Regions from separate parts of the Pseudazoarcus sp. NS34 genome, predicted to be linked through region 1. Evidence: predicted binding sites of a transcription regulator. Region 1 holds the regulator's gene; each other region holds the start of a gene.
What was found. Region 1 encodes FliA, which starts transcription of late flagellar genes. Its sites were predicted from a motif close to CTAAAGTTNNNNNNNNNNNNGCCGNTA; they were not measured.

Region 1 (4,340 bases):
CTTTCGTTGGGCGACTCCACAGGTGTGTGGTCAGCGTCGCGCGACGGAGGTTCCCCTGCGGGACGTGGTGCTCATCGGTGGCAAGAGACTCCGGCGTGAGCCGGAAAGGCGCGCCGAAACTCTCAGGGCAGCAGCGCGCGCATCGGGTCGTCGGCCCGGATGGTGCCCGGCGATTGCGGGGGCGGGTCGTTGTACATGGCGTCGAGCCGGATGGTGACGCGGCGATTGCGGGCGCGGCCCTCTTCGGTGAGGTTTTCCGAGATCGGCCGCTGGTCGGCGTAACCGATGGCGGACAAGCGCGAGGGATCGATGCCCGCGTCGGCGAACAAACGCACTACTGACGAGGCACGTACCGAAGACAGTTCCCAGTTGGACGGAAAGCGCGCGGAGTTGATCGGCGAATCATCGGTGTGGCCTTCGATGGTGACCGGGTAATCGCCCCCGACAAAGACCTCAGCGATTGCACGCAGCGGCGCCTGCGCACCGGACTGCAAACTGGTTTCACCGGCCGGGAACAGCAGGCTGGCATTCACTTCGACGGTGATGCCGTGGGCGCCTTCGGAAATGTTCACCTGCCCGGTGCGTGTGAGCGGTTCGAGCGCGCGGCGGATGCTCTCGCCCATGCGACGGATGTGCTCGACGTGGTCGCCCTGCCCGCTGGCCGGTTCGCGATCGCTGCGGCTCGTCGGCGGCTGTGGCCGCGCAGGCACCACGAAGGGCGCGACCACCACCTGCTCGCTGGGCTGGTTGACGGAGACGCTGCGAAAGGCCGTGAGAAGGGAGTTCGACAGAATGCGGTACTTGCCCTCGTTGACCGAGGACAGCGAGTACATCACGACAAAGAAGGCAAACAGCAGCGTGATGAAGTCGGCGTAGGAGACCAGCCAGCGGTCGTGGTTCTCGGGGTGCTCGTCGTGCTGGCGGCGCTGGCGCTGGCGGGGCATGGCGCCCTCACACCAGATAGCCGCGCATGCGGGCTTCGATGATGCGCGGGTTTTCGCCATTGCCGATACCGACCAGCGCATCGACGATCATCTCGCGCTCGGCCGAGATGCGCCCGATGTGCGCCATCAGCTTCTTGGCAAAGGGCAGGAAAACGAGGTTGGCAAAGCCCACGCCATAGATGGTGGCGACAAAGGCCACGGCAATGCCGGCGCCGAGCCGCGAAGGCTCGGAGAGGTTTTCCATGACGTGGATCAGGCCCAGCACTGCACCGAGAATGCCGATGGTCGGGGAGTAGCCGCCGGCCGCCTCCCACACGCGGGCACCGAGTTTCATCTGGGCTTCGGAGGCGTCGATTTCGACATTCATCAGCTCGCGCAAACGCTGCGGATCGACACCATCGACCAGGAACTGCAGGCCACGGCGCAGGAACGGATCGTCCTGCTGCTCGATGCGCGATTCCAGCGCCAGCAGGCCGTCACGCCGGGCGATGGTGCCCCATTGTGTGACCAGTCCGATCAGTTCTTCACCGCGTTCGGGCGGCGGCACGAACACCCAGCGGGTCATGCGCGCGCCCTCGACAAACACCTTCAGCGGGCTCTGCAGCATCACCGCGCCAAGCGTGCCACCGATGACGATGAGCAAGGCCGTGGGCTGGAACAGGGAAGCAATATGGCCGCCCTCCAGCACCTGCCCGACAACAATCGCGGCAATGCCGAGAACGAGGCCGAACAGGCTGATGCGATCCATCGCCTGCCTGCTCAGCTCTTGGCGCGCGGCGGACGACCGCGGCGCTTGGCCGGCGCCAGGGGCGCGCCGTCAGAGAAGATGTGCGCGCGCACACGGGCCACGGCCTGGCTGTGCAACTGGCACACGCGCGACTCGGTGACGCCCAGCACTTCACCGATTTCGCGCAGGTTGAGTTCTTCTTCGTAGTACAGGCTCATCACCATCTGTTCGCGTTCGGGCAGATTCTCGATGGCCTTGACCAGACTGCGGCGCAAATCGGCATCTTCGAGCATGCCGAGCGGATTGGCGTCCTGATCAACGATGTGGCGTTCGAGGAAGTCTTCATCGTCGCCGCCGCCAAAATCCTCGAAATACACCAGTTGGTGGCCACGCGCTTCCTGCAGGATCTGCTGGTATTCGGGCAGCGGCACGCCGACTTCATCGGCCAGTTCGGTCTCGGATGGCGGACGGCCGAGGCGTTGCTCCAGCGTCTGCACGGCGGATTCCACGCGACGCATGTCGCGGCGCAGGCTGCGCGGCATCCAGTCGTCCTCGCGCAGGCCATCGAGCATGGCGCCACGAATGCGCTGAGCGGCGTAGGTTTCGAACTGCGCGCCGAGGCCGTCTTCGTAGCGCGAGACGGCATCGAGCAGACCGATCATGCCGTTCTGCATGACGTCGTCGACCTGCACACTGGCTGGCAGCTTCGCCATCAGGTGATAGGCGATGCGCTTGACCAGCGGTGCGTACAGTTCGACGAGTTGCGCCTTGTCAGGATTGCCTTCTGAATCGTACATCCACAGTGCCCGGGTATTACGGGGCGCAACGCGCCCTTTGCCGACATTATGCACGCCGGGAGCGCGGGATTGACCGATGGGTGCAGCGACTTTTCGGGCAGTGGTCAGCATGAAGGTCTAATCCTCACAACGCCGCGCTGCGCGGGCCCGCGCGACGCGCACCACCGAGCGCTGCCAGACGACGCAGGAAGGCCGCTTCGGGTTCGCGCGGCGAAGACTCGACCACGTCGGCCGTCAACCCGCCGGCCAGATCGTCACGCTCGATTTCACCGAGCCAGGCCAACGGCACGCCGACGTGGTTGCGCACCAGCGTGTCGAGGCTGGCGAAGAAGGCGTGCGCCTCGTTCCGCGTGCGGGCGGCGGAAACCGCCACGTGCAGGGACCCAGCGCCGGCCGCAGCCAGCGCCTTGATGACGGCATAGGCTTCGATTGCACCGCTGCGACTGGCCTCGGCTACCAGCAGCCGGCGCGGCGCGGCGAACACGAAGGGCGACGGGTCTGCCGCCTCTTCGCTGTCCGCATGCACCAGCACAACACCGGCGTAACGGTGCAGGGCACGCAACGCGTCGATCAAGCACATGCGCCGCTCCTCGTCGAGCAGCGGCAGCGCCAGCGCGGCGGCACTGACCGGCACGCGGCCGACCAGGCCCGGCACGGGCTGAACCAGCGAAGCGGCATCGAGCTGACCGCCCAGCACGCCGAGCAGGTCGCTGCCATCGGCGACACCCAGCGCGGGTGCCAGTGAATGTTCGCCGCGCGCCTCATCCAGAATCAGCACGCGCTCGGCGCGCGCGGCAAGGCGGAAGGCCGTGCGTACGGCGGTCGTCGTGCGTTCGCGGCCGGTGGTGTACAGCGCCACCACCGTCGGCGGCGCGCGGCGGAACAGCCGGCGCAGACCGGCTGCCTGATCTTCGTGGCTGTCGATCATGTCGGGTCTCCGCTCAAGCACCGGCACCAGCGGCAAACTTCAGGGCGGCTTCGTCAGCGTCGAGCTTCCAGGCCGGGTCACGCACGCGGGCGTTGAGGCTGCGGTGCAGCAGATAGGCGCGGTTCGGCAGGTGCAGGTCTTCGGGCACACGCTGGCCGTTGGTGACGTAGAACACTTCCAGTCCGTTCGAGATCGCGGCGCCGACGGCAGGCGCCAGCGACACGGCCTCGTCCACCTTGGTCAGCACGCAGCCGGCCAGATCGGGGCCCTTCCAGGCGTCGATGACGTCGTCCAGGGTCTCGCCGCTGGCCGTGGCGTTGAGCAGCAACAGGCGATGCACGTTACCGGCGCCGGACAGCATGGCGGCCTGCTTCATGACCATCTCGTCGCGCTGGCTCATGCCGACGGTGTCGATCAGGATCATGTGTTTGCCGCGCAGTTCGGCAATGGTCTGGCGCAAGTCGGAGGCGTCGCGCACCGGAAACACCGGCACGCCGAGGATGCGGCCGTAGATGCGCAGTTGTTCCTGCGCGCCGATGCGGTACCCATCGGTGGTGATCAGCGCGATCTTGTCGGCGCCGTGGCGCATCACACAGCGCGCGGCGATCTTGGCGGTGGTGGTGGTCTTGCCGACGCCGGTCGGGCCGACCAGCGCGTACACACCGCCACGGTCGATCAGGTCGGCGTCCGACGACATGGCGCGCAGGTCGCGGCCGAGCGTGTTGCGCACGACGTTGCGGGCTTCGTCGGCGCTGTGCGCCTCATCGACAGATTCAACGAGCTTGCGTGCAAGGCGCGTGGGGAAGCCGGCGTCGAGCAATTCGCCCAGCACCTCGGCGGCGCCCGGCGCATTGCGGCGCGTATCGCCCCAGGCAAAGGCCGCGAGCTGGCGTTCGATCATGCCGCGAATGCCGCCCAGCTCAGACATCAGGCGCGCGTTGGCG
Region 2 (4,340 bases), on a different contig from region 1:
GCCTGCGGCTGCCGAACCGTCAATGGTGGTGCCGTCCCACACATAGTTGTGGCTGCCGGCATCGAAGTCCTCGAAGTCGACCTTGGCGACCTCCAGACCCGAGCTATCGCGGATCGACAGCGTCACCTTGTCGGCGCCGTTGGGCAGCTCGAAGCCACCAACCGCCCCGGCTTCGGTCAGCACCAGGCCATCACCTTCGACCAGCACACCGCGCCCGACCAGCGCCGCAGCCTGCATGGCCTCGGCCGATTCCTGCCCGGCCAGCAGCTGCTGGAACATGGTGTTGAGGCGTTCGATGCCGTCGACGGTGCTCATCTGCGCGAGCTGCGAAGTCATCTCGGCGTTTTCCATCGGATTCATCGGATCCTGGTTCTTGAGCTGGGTCGTCAGCAGCGTCAGGAAGCGAGTCTGAGAGTCCTCTTCCTTCTTGCCGGTCGACGTCGTGCCGGTGTTAAGGGCGGAATAGTCGTAACCAGTGGCGTTGACAGTACTCATCTCAATCTCCCGAAGGCCTCAGCCAATTACTGGCCGATGCTCAGCGTGCGCTGCAATAGGGTCTTGGCCGTGTTCATGACCTCGACGTTGTTCTGGTAGGAACGCGACGCGGAGATCATGTTGACCATCTCCTCGACCACATTCACGTTAGGCATTTCGACGTAGCCCTCACCGTTGGCGGCAGGGCTGGCCGGGTCATACACGAGGCGCATCGGCGCGGCGCTTTCAACCACTCCGGTGACCTTCACGCCCTGCGCCTCTGGCCCGGCAACCGGCACGGCCTGGAAAACCACCTGCTTGGCGCGATAGGGCTGGCCGTCTTCGCCGACCACACTGTCGGCGTTGGCGAGGTTGGAGGCCGTCGTGTTCAGGCGCAGTGACTGGGCGCTGAGCGCCGAGCCGGCGATATTGAAGACGTTGAACATGCTCATGATTCAGTCCCCCTCGCTCACTGGCCCGTGATGGCGGTACGCATGCCGCTCAGCAGGCCGTTGATGAAGGTCACGCTGGCCTCGTAGTGCAGCGAATTCTCGGCGTAGGCGGCGCGCTCGACGTCCATGTTCACGGTGTTGCCATCGACCGCCGACTGCAGCTCCTGACGAAAGCCGATGTGGCCCTCGAAAGGCGTTGCGCCAGCAACTGGCAGATGTCCGGCAGTAGTCGTCTTCATGTTCAGCGCCGCTCCCTGCTTACCCATCGCGCCGGCCAGTGCGCTGCGAAAATCAATGTCCTTGGCCTTGTAGTTCGGCGTGTCGGCGTTGGCGATGTTCGACGCCAGCAATTCCTGGCGGCGGGCTTGCACATTGAGCGCGGTCTGATGGAACCGCAGTGCGTCATCGAGCATGGCTTTCATGCGTCACCTCTCGTATCTCTGTGTCCCGTCGAATATTTCCGGCAGGGACAACTGCCCTATTGCAGCTTTCGTGCCAGCATCGTATGTCCGTACCGGGCCTGCTCTTCGTCCGATAAGAGGCTGCTTTTCCGGCCAATTTCGCCGCTTTCGCCGGCCGTCTTGCCGCCGCGCCGGCAGTCTTTGCCGGTTGTCGCCGCCCATCCTTGCCAGCGTGGCCGGCCCGGCCGTTGCGGCACGTCGCTTGCAACACCCATGCCTTGCCGATGCGCCGACCACGTGATGCAATGCCGCCATGAATCGATTCGCCTGCTTCCTGTTCGTCACCACCTGCGCAGCGGTTTCCGGCGCGCTCGCCCAGCAGCCCACGGCCCCGGTGGAGGCCGCCGTACGCACCCTGCTCGAACACGAAACCGACGGCCTGCCAGGGGAGATCGAACTTGAGGTCGGCGTGCTATCCCCCGCCAACCAGTTGCCACCGTGCGACGCCCCGGAGGCGTTTTTGCCGTCCGGAGCACTCGCGTGGGGCCAACTCAGTGTCGGTGTGCGCTGCACCGCGCCGGCGAACTGGACCGTCTATCTGCCAGCGCGCGTCAAGGTCATTGCCGATTACGTGGTCGCGCGCAACGGCCTGCGGCCGGGCCAGACCATCGGGCCGCAAGACTTGCGCCTGGAACGCGGAGATCTGGCCGCCCAATCGGGCAAGGTGCTGAGCGATCCGTCGCGCGCCATCGGCGTCCGCACCAGCCGAGGCATTGCCGCCGGCACCCCCTTGCGCGAGGAACACCTGCGCCTGCCGCCGGCGGTGGAATCGGGCCAGACGGTGAGGATCGTCGGCATTGGCAGCGGCTTTGAGATCGGCGGAGAGGGCCGCGCCTTGGGGCGCGCCGCCGATGGTGAAAGCGTGCGCGTGCGGCTGGCCAATGGCAGCATCGTCAACGGCATCGCGCGCGCCGGTGGCGTGGTGGAACTGCGTTTCTGAAGCCGGTGTGCGATCATTGAGGCGTTCGAGACGCGGAACCGGGCGCCCAGCGCCTGTGCAAAAACAATTAATTTAATTCGCTAAAGTTTTCTGCAGGGCTGCCGTCTACTACATCAGGAACCCATTCGGGCCGCCCTCACCGGAGTACACACGTGAAGATCGAAGGAACCAACAAAGGCGTCAGCTCCCCGCTCGCGGGCGAGAATCGCGCCAAGCCGGCCAGCCCCGCGCCGCAAGGCAGCAACGCTGGTCAATCGGGCACCGTCGAGCTGTCGCCGCTGTCGTCCAGCCTGGCCAAGGCCGAAGCCGTAGCCGCAGCAACCCCGGCGGTCGATCAGGCGCGCGTGGATGAAATCCGCCAGGCCATCAGCGACGGTCGCTTCAAGATGGACGCCAACCGCATCGCCGACGGCCTGCTCGACAGCGTTCGCGAAATGCTGGGCTACACCGGCAAGGCATGATCCCGGCCGCCGCCCGCGCACGATTCGTTCAGGCCATCGACGCCGAACTCGCGTCGCTGGAGCGTTTTCGCGAGCTGCTGCAGCGCGAACAAGCCCTGCTGATCGCTGGCGACACGGACGGACTGATCTCGCTCACGCCGAATAAATCCGCACTCCATCAGCAACTGCAGCGCCAGCACGACGCGCTCGGCATGCTGCTCGGCCAGCACGGCGTCACCCCGTCGGCCGAATCCATCCGCCAGATCTGCGAAGGCCTGCCCGATGTGCTCACGCGCTGGGACAGCATTCTCGACATCGGCGCCGATGTGCGCGCCCTGAACGAGATCAACGGCAAGCTCATCCACGAGCGCATGCAGAACAATCAGGCGGCACTGTCCGTCCTGCTCTCGGCCGCTGACCAGCCTTCGCTGTACGATTCCGGCGGCAGCGCACGCCCGAGCGGCCGCGGCCGCCACCTCGGCAGCGCCTGACCCCTACACCGCCCGTTTCATGCCTTGCGGTAGGCAGCTGCCAGCCGCAGCGGTTATGCTTGTGCGCCGCCATCCCACGGACCTCAGCAAGCATCCATGACAGGCAAGACCTACGACGAATCCTCCTTCCGCGTCCTCAAGGGCCTGGAACCGGTCCGCGAACGCCCGGGCATGTACACCCGCACCGACTCGCCCGCCCACATCATTCAGGAAGTGATCGACAACGCCGCTGACGAGGCGCTCGGCGGTTTCGCCAAGAAGATCCACGTCACGCTGCATCTGGACGGCTCGGTCACGGTGGCCGACGACGGCCGCGGCATCCCGGTCGGCCTGCACCCCGAAGAGGGCGTCCCGGTGGTGGTGCTGGCCTACACGCGACTGCACGCCGGCGGCAAGTTCGACAAGCGCGAGGGCAACAGCGCCTACGCCTTCTCGGGCGGCCTGCACGGCGTCGGCGTGGCGGTGACCAACGCGCTGTCCACGCGGGTCGAGCTCGAGGTCAAGCGCGAAGGCAAGATCTACCGCATTGATTTCACCGGCGGCGGCGAGCACATCGGCGAAATCCGCGTCGAAGGCGAATGCGGCCGCCAGAGCGGCACACGGGTGCGCGTATGGCCCGACCCGAAGTACTTCGAGGCCCCGCGCGTCCCGCTGAACGAACTCGAACGCCTGTTGCGCAGCAAGGCCGTGCTGCTGCCCGGCGTGTCGGTTCGGCTAGACACCGAACAGACCAACGGCCCGGCCCTGAGCAAGACCTGGAGCTACCCCGAAGGTCTGGCTGGCTACATGCGCGAAGTCGCCGGCGAGCAGGAACCGGTAGCACCGATCTACACCGCCGAGTCCTACGCCGGCCGCGACGACGCCAGCTACGCGGCTGGCGAGGGCGCAGCCTGGGCGATCGCCTGGTTTGAGTACGCCGTGCCGAGCGAATCCTACGTGAACCTGATTCCCACGGTGGCCGGCGGCACACATGAATCCGGCCTCCGCGCCGGTGTGTTCGAGGCCGTCAAGACCTTCATCGAGCACCACGCGCTGCTGCCCCGCGGCGTCAAACTGCAGCAGGAAGACGTGTGCTCGCGCAT
Region 3 (4,340 bases), on a different contig from region 1:
GGCGTGATGTCGATCAGGATCTGGTCGCGGAAGGCACGCAGATTGGGGTTGGCCTCAATCAAAGCCTCGATGCGCCCCTTCATGCTCACCAGACGGGCGCGCTCGCGCGAATCCTGTCCCTCGACATCCACCGGCACGGCTTCGCGCGCACGCGCTGCCTCCAGGTTGATCATGCGACGTTGCGGCTCGACGTCTCCGCGCTTGACCTGACCGACCGACCGCGAAAGATCCTCGCCGCCACCGGGAATGATGCTGGAGCTGTCGCCCGCGCCGCTGCCACCACTCTGGCTTACCTTCAAGGGGCTCTGAAAGAAGTCGGCGATCCCCTTGAGGTCGCCGTCGGCCGTCGAACCGAGCAGCCACAGCAGCAGGAAGAAGGCCATCATCGCGGTCACGAAGTCGGCATAGGCGATCTTCCACGCCCCGCCGTGGTGGCCCCCATGCCCGCCCTTGTTCACACGGCGGACAACGATTGGCTGCTGGGTATCGTCGCTCATCGCTCAGGCCGACGTCGCACTGGAAATCCGGCGCTCGTCGCTCATGCTCACTTCTTGCGGCTCTTGATGTCTTCCTCAAGCTCGAGGAAGGTCGGGCGGTCGGAGGCAAACAGCACCTTGCGGCCAAACTCCACGGCCACCTGCGGCGCATAGCCATTCATGCTGGCCAGCAGCACGACCTTGATGCATTGATAGATCTTGCCCTCGGCTTCGACGCGTTGCGCAAGCTGACTCGAAATCGGCTGCACGAATCCGTAGGACAGCAAAATGCCGAGGAAGGTACCCACCAGCGCGCCACCGAGCATCTTGCCCAGCACTGCCGGCGGCTCACCCACCGAGCCCATGACGTTGACCACCCCCATCACCGCCACGACGATACCGAACGCCGGCAGGGCATCACCGACCTTGGCCATGACATCCGACGGCCCTTGTGCCTCGTGGTGGTGGGTCTCGATCTCGACATCCATCAAGGCCTCGATCTCGAAGGCGTTGAGGTTGCCGCCAACCATCATGCGCAGGTAATCGGTCAGGAACTCGACAGCGTGGTGGTCGGCCACGACGTCGGGATACTTGGAGAAGAGCGTGCTGGCTTCGGGGTTCTCGATGTCGGCCTCAATTGCCATGAGGCCTTCCTTGCGCACCTTTGCCAGCACTTCGTACATCAGCGCCAGCAGGTTCATGTACAGCGCCTTGTTGTAGCGCTGCCCCTTGAGCACGCTGGGCAATGCACCCAATGTCGCCTTCATGATGCGCGGGGAGTTCCCGGCAATGAATCCGCCGACCATGAGGCCGAAGATCGCGATGTACTCCAGCGGCACCCACAGCGCCATCAGGCTGCCGTGCACGGCGTAGGTGCCGATCGAGGCTAGCAGAACGATTACATATCCGACGAGTAGAAGCACCCAGACACCTCGACCGCTACATGCACAAACAAACCCCGGAGCGCACGCCTAGCCGGGAACGGTATCTTAAAGTAACGGTTCGACCCAGGGAAACTTGACCGAAAAAAAGCCGCCCGCAGGCGGCCTTTTTTAACGGACCGATGGACCGGTCACTCCACTACGGCGGCCCGGCCGCGCACTGCGCGGGCATTGATACTGACCTTGCCCTGCTTTTTGCCCTTGCCGGCACGCGACGGCATGTTGCACAGACCGCAGGTGTAATCGTGCACCGGATCGTAAGCATGCGCGACGTACTTGCCGCCGCAGCTGGTGCATGGCGCGAGCTGCATCATGTCGGCGTCGAAGAAACGCACCAGCGTCCAGGCCCGCGTGATGCTCAACACCGGCTCCAGAGCAGCCGCATCAATATGATCGAGATACAGGTGATAGGCCTTGATCACGGCATCGAGCGAACTCAGGCTGGAACGCTGGCGGAAATAAGCGTGAAAAGCCATGAACAGCGAACCGTGCACATTCGGCTGCCACGCCATGAACCAGTCAGTGGAGAACGGCAGCATGCCCTTGGGCGGCGACATGCCGCGCACTTCCTTGTAGATCTTGAGCAGCCGCTCGCGGCTGAGACCGGTTTCGGCCTCGAGCATCTGCATGCGGGCTCCCAGGCTCACCATCTCGACGGCACGACGGACGTCTTCGGCATCCGCGATCACGCTCTTGTTCTTCATTTCCAATTCCTCACGACGATTCATCCGTCGGTTTGCTGGCCGCCACGATGGCAGCATGGATGCTCGAACTGGCGGCATCCCGTCCTTCCCCTGCGAGCAGCCCCGCAAGCAATGCATCATCAAAGCGGAATGCCGGCAACACCATCTGGCTGCTGGCCATGCGCACCAGGCGTGCCGCCGACATCGTGATGAGCAGATCGGCTACTGCATCACCGATGCCAAGCCGGAACATTGCGGTTTCCCGATCCTCACGCAGCATCTTTTGCGCAAGCATCAGATACGCAAGATTGAGTTCCCGGATATCGTCTTGGTAATCGCTTCGCTTCAACTATGTCGGCGCTTTGAAATGCGTACGCCTCGAACTTAAAGTGATTTCTCACCGAACACAACCAGACACATCTTCTGATGGCAAAAAAACCACAGGCACTGCAGGGTTGAGCGCCGCCGATCAGACTCGCTGAACCGCATGGATGGCATTGCGCCCGCCCTGCTTCGATACGTAGGCCCCCTGGTCTGCGAGCTTGATCAAGGCGGCTGCGTTCTCCACCTCCGGACGCAGCTCGGCGGCACCGATACTCACGCTCAAAGGCGCCACGACCCCGGCAAAATCGAGTGGCGCCTCGCGTACCGCACGCCGCGCGCGCTCCGCGCCGGCCAGCACCGCATCGAGGTCAGCCCCCGGACAGATGACCAGAAACTCATCCCCGCCGATGCGACAGATCACGTCATGTACGCGCAACGCCTTGCGCAGCGTGTTCGCCACGTGACTCAACGCAGCGTCTCCGGCGTCATGGCCAAAGCGGTCGTTGATTTCCTTAAGATAATCGACGTCGATCGCCAGACATGACAGCGGCCGACCGCTGCGCTCGGCCACCGCCCACTCCTGCTCAAGTCGGTCCATCGCGTAGCGACGGTTGCGAAATCCGGTCAGCGGATCGGTCAGCGCCATATCCTGCAAACGCCGGTTGGTGATGGCCAGTTGCGCGGCAAAACCATGCAACTCCTGCCGATCGTGCTCCAACTCACGCTGCAGACGCACCTCACGAAGCCCTGCGCGCAGGCGTGCCTGCAGCAACCGGGGCACGGCATCCATCGGCACGGCATCGTCGCCCCCGGCCTCCAGCAACATGACCAGTGCGTCATCACTGCGCTCGACAACCCTCAGCAGCAGGTGCATCACCCGCCCGGCGCTGGTGCGGCGCAATGCCGCGACAAGGTCGTTGACCTCGGCGCTTGCGTCGGCGCACCCCAGCACCATCATGTGCGGCTGCAACTCGAGTGCGAATTCCAGTGCGTCACTTACGTCGCCGCTCTCGACCACCGAACAATCCTCTGCCCTCAAGAGCTCGACAACCTGGCGACGTCGCCCGCTCTCGCGATCGACGACCAGCACCAGCGGCTTGTCCGGTGCCACCGGAACCGCCAGACGTTCGCGGCCTCGATCGGATTGCGACAGCGCGTGCACTTGCGATCCGGATGCGGAAGCAGGGTCCGGCACGGAAATCTCGGGGAAGCTGCGCGAAACACGCGGATCAAGCTGCAGCAGATCCATCCATTCGACCCACAGGCCGAACATGCGCGAAACGTCCGCGAGCATCTCGTCTTGCAGGATGCCGAGCGCCTCACCCCGAACCTGCATGGTTTCGAGCAGCTGGAGACGGCGAACGTCCTCGGCAAGACAGAAATCAGAAAAGATGCGTGCCAGCGCAACGGACTCAAGCAGGCGACCGCGCCGACTGCCGGGCTCGAAACCCGCCTGTTCCGGGCAATCGGCATGACGCACAACCTGGCTAAAGATTGAGGGCACGCCCCAGTGCTCGACCATTTCGGCGCCGAGTTCGCCGTGATGAATGGCGAAAGCGTCCTTCTCCGCTGCGAGCAGCACCTCACGGTCCGCGTAAGGCTGATCGAGCAAGCCCGCGTACTCGTCCGGATAAACGGTCGCCAGAGCCAGCTCGCCGACCCGCATCAACAAGCCGAGACTGAATGCCTCGTCACTGGCGGCAGCACGCGTATGCCCGACAACCGCCTGCATGCCCAGCGCCAACGCAATCGAAGAACCCCAGTAGCGCTCGTAATCGAACGCCGGGCAACGCCCCTTGCGATGATCCGACAACAGCGCAAACCCCGTCGCCAGCGCGCGCACAGCCGGCACGCCAAGCACCATCAGGGCCTCCGCCACCGACAAGACCGGCCGACGTGTGCCGTTCAGCAAGCCA

Region 2: a site for FliA is predicted at 2,408-2,434, ahead of flgM (flagellar biosynthesis anti-sigma factor FlgM). Genes of this name have one in related genera too.
Region 3: a site for FliA is predicted at 1,472-1,498, ahead of motA (flagellar motor stator protein MotA). Genes of this name have one in related genera too.

The regions. Positions count from the first base shown of each region.
Region 1 covers NZ_BAAKIZ010000002.1:664,386-668,725, forward strand. Annotated here, with positions in the region: gene motD (flagellar motor protein MotD) at 123-944, opposite strand; gene AC6H0N_RS09675 (flagellar motor protein) at 952-1,692, opposite strand; gene AC6H0N_RS09680 (RNA polymerase sigma factor FliA) at 1,704-2,468, opposite strand; gene AC6H0N_RS09685 (MinD/ParA family ATP-binding protein) at 2,593-3,396, opposite strand; gene flhF (flagellar biosynthesis GTPase FlhF) at 3,410-4,340, opposite strand, start outside.
Region 2 covers NZ_BAAKIZ010000001.1:275,995-280,334, forward strand. Annotated here, with positions in the region: gene AC6H0N_RS01365 (flagellar hook assembly protein FlgD) at 1-495, opposite strand, end outside; gene flgC (flagellar basal body rod protein FlgC) at 522-926, opposite strand; gene flgB (flagellar basal body rod protein FlgB) at 944-1,348, opposite strand; gene flgA (flagellar basal body P-ring formation chaperone FlgA) at 1,641-2,327, shown strand; gene flgM (flagellar biosynthesis anti-sigma factor FlgM) at 2,480-2,788, shown strand; gene AC6H0N_RS01390 (flagella synthesis protein FlgN) at 2,785-3,258, shown strand; gene AC6H0N_RS01395 (DNA topoisomerase IV subunit B) at 3,355-4,340, shown strand, end outside.
Region 3 covers NZ_BAAKIZ010000003.1:262,191-266,530, forward strand. Annotated here, with positions in the region: gene motB (flagellar motor protein MotB) at 1-497, opposite strand, end outside; gene motA (flagellar motor stator protein MotA) at 545-1,399, opposite strand; gene flhC (flagellar transcriptional regulator FlhC) at 1,549-2,121, opposite strand; gene flhD (flagellar transcriptional regulator FlhD) at 2,132-2,449, opposite strand; gene AC6H0N_RS11390 (sensor domain-containing diguanylate cyclase) at 2,570-4,340, opposite strand, start outside.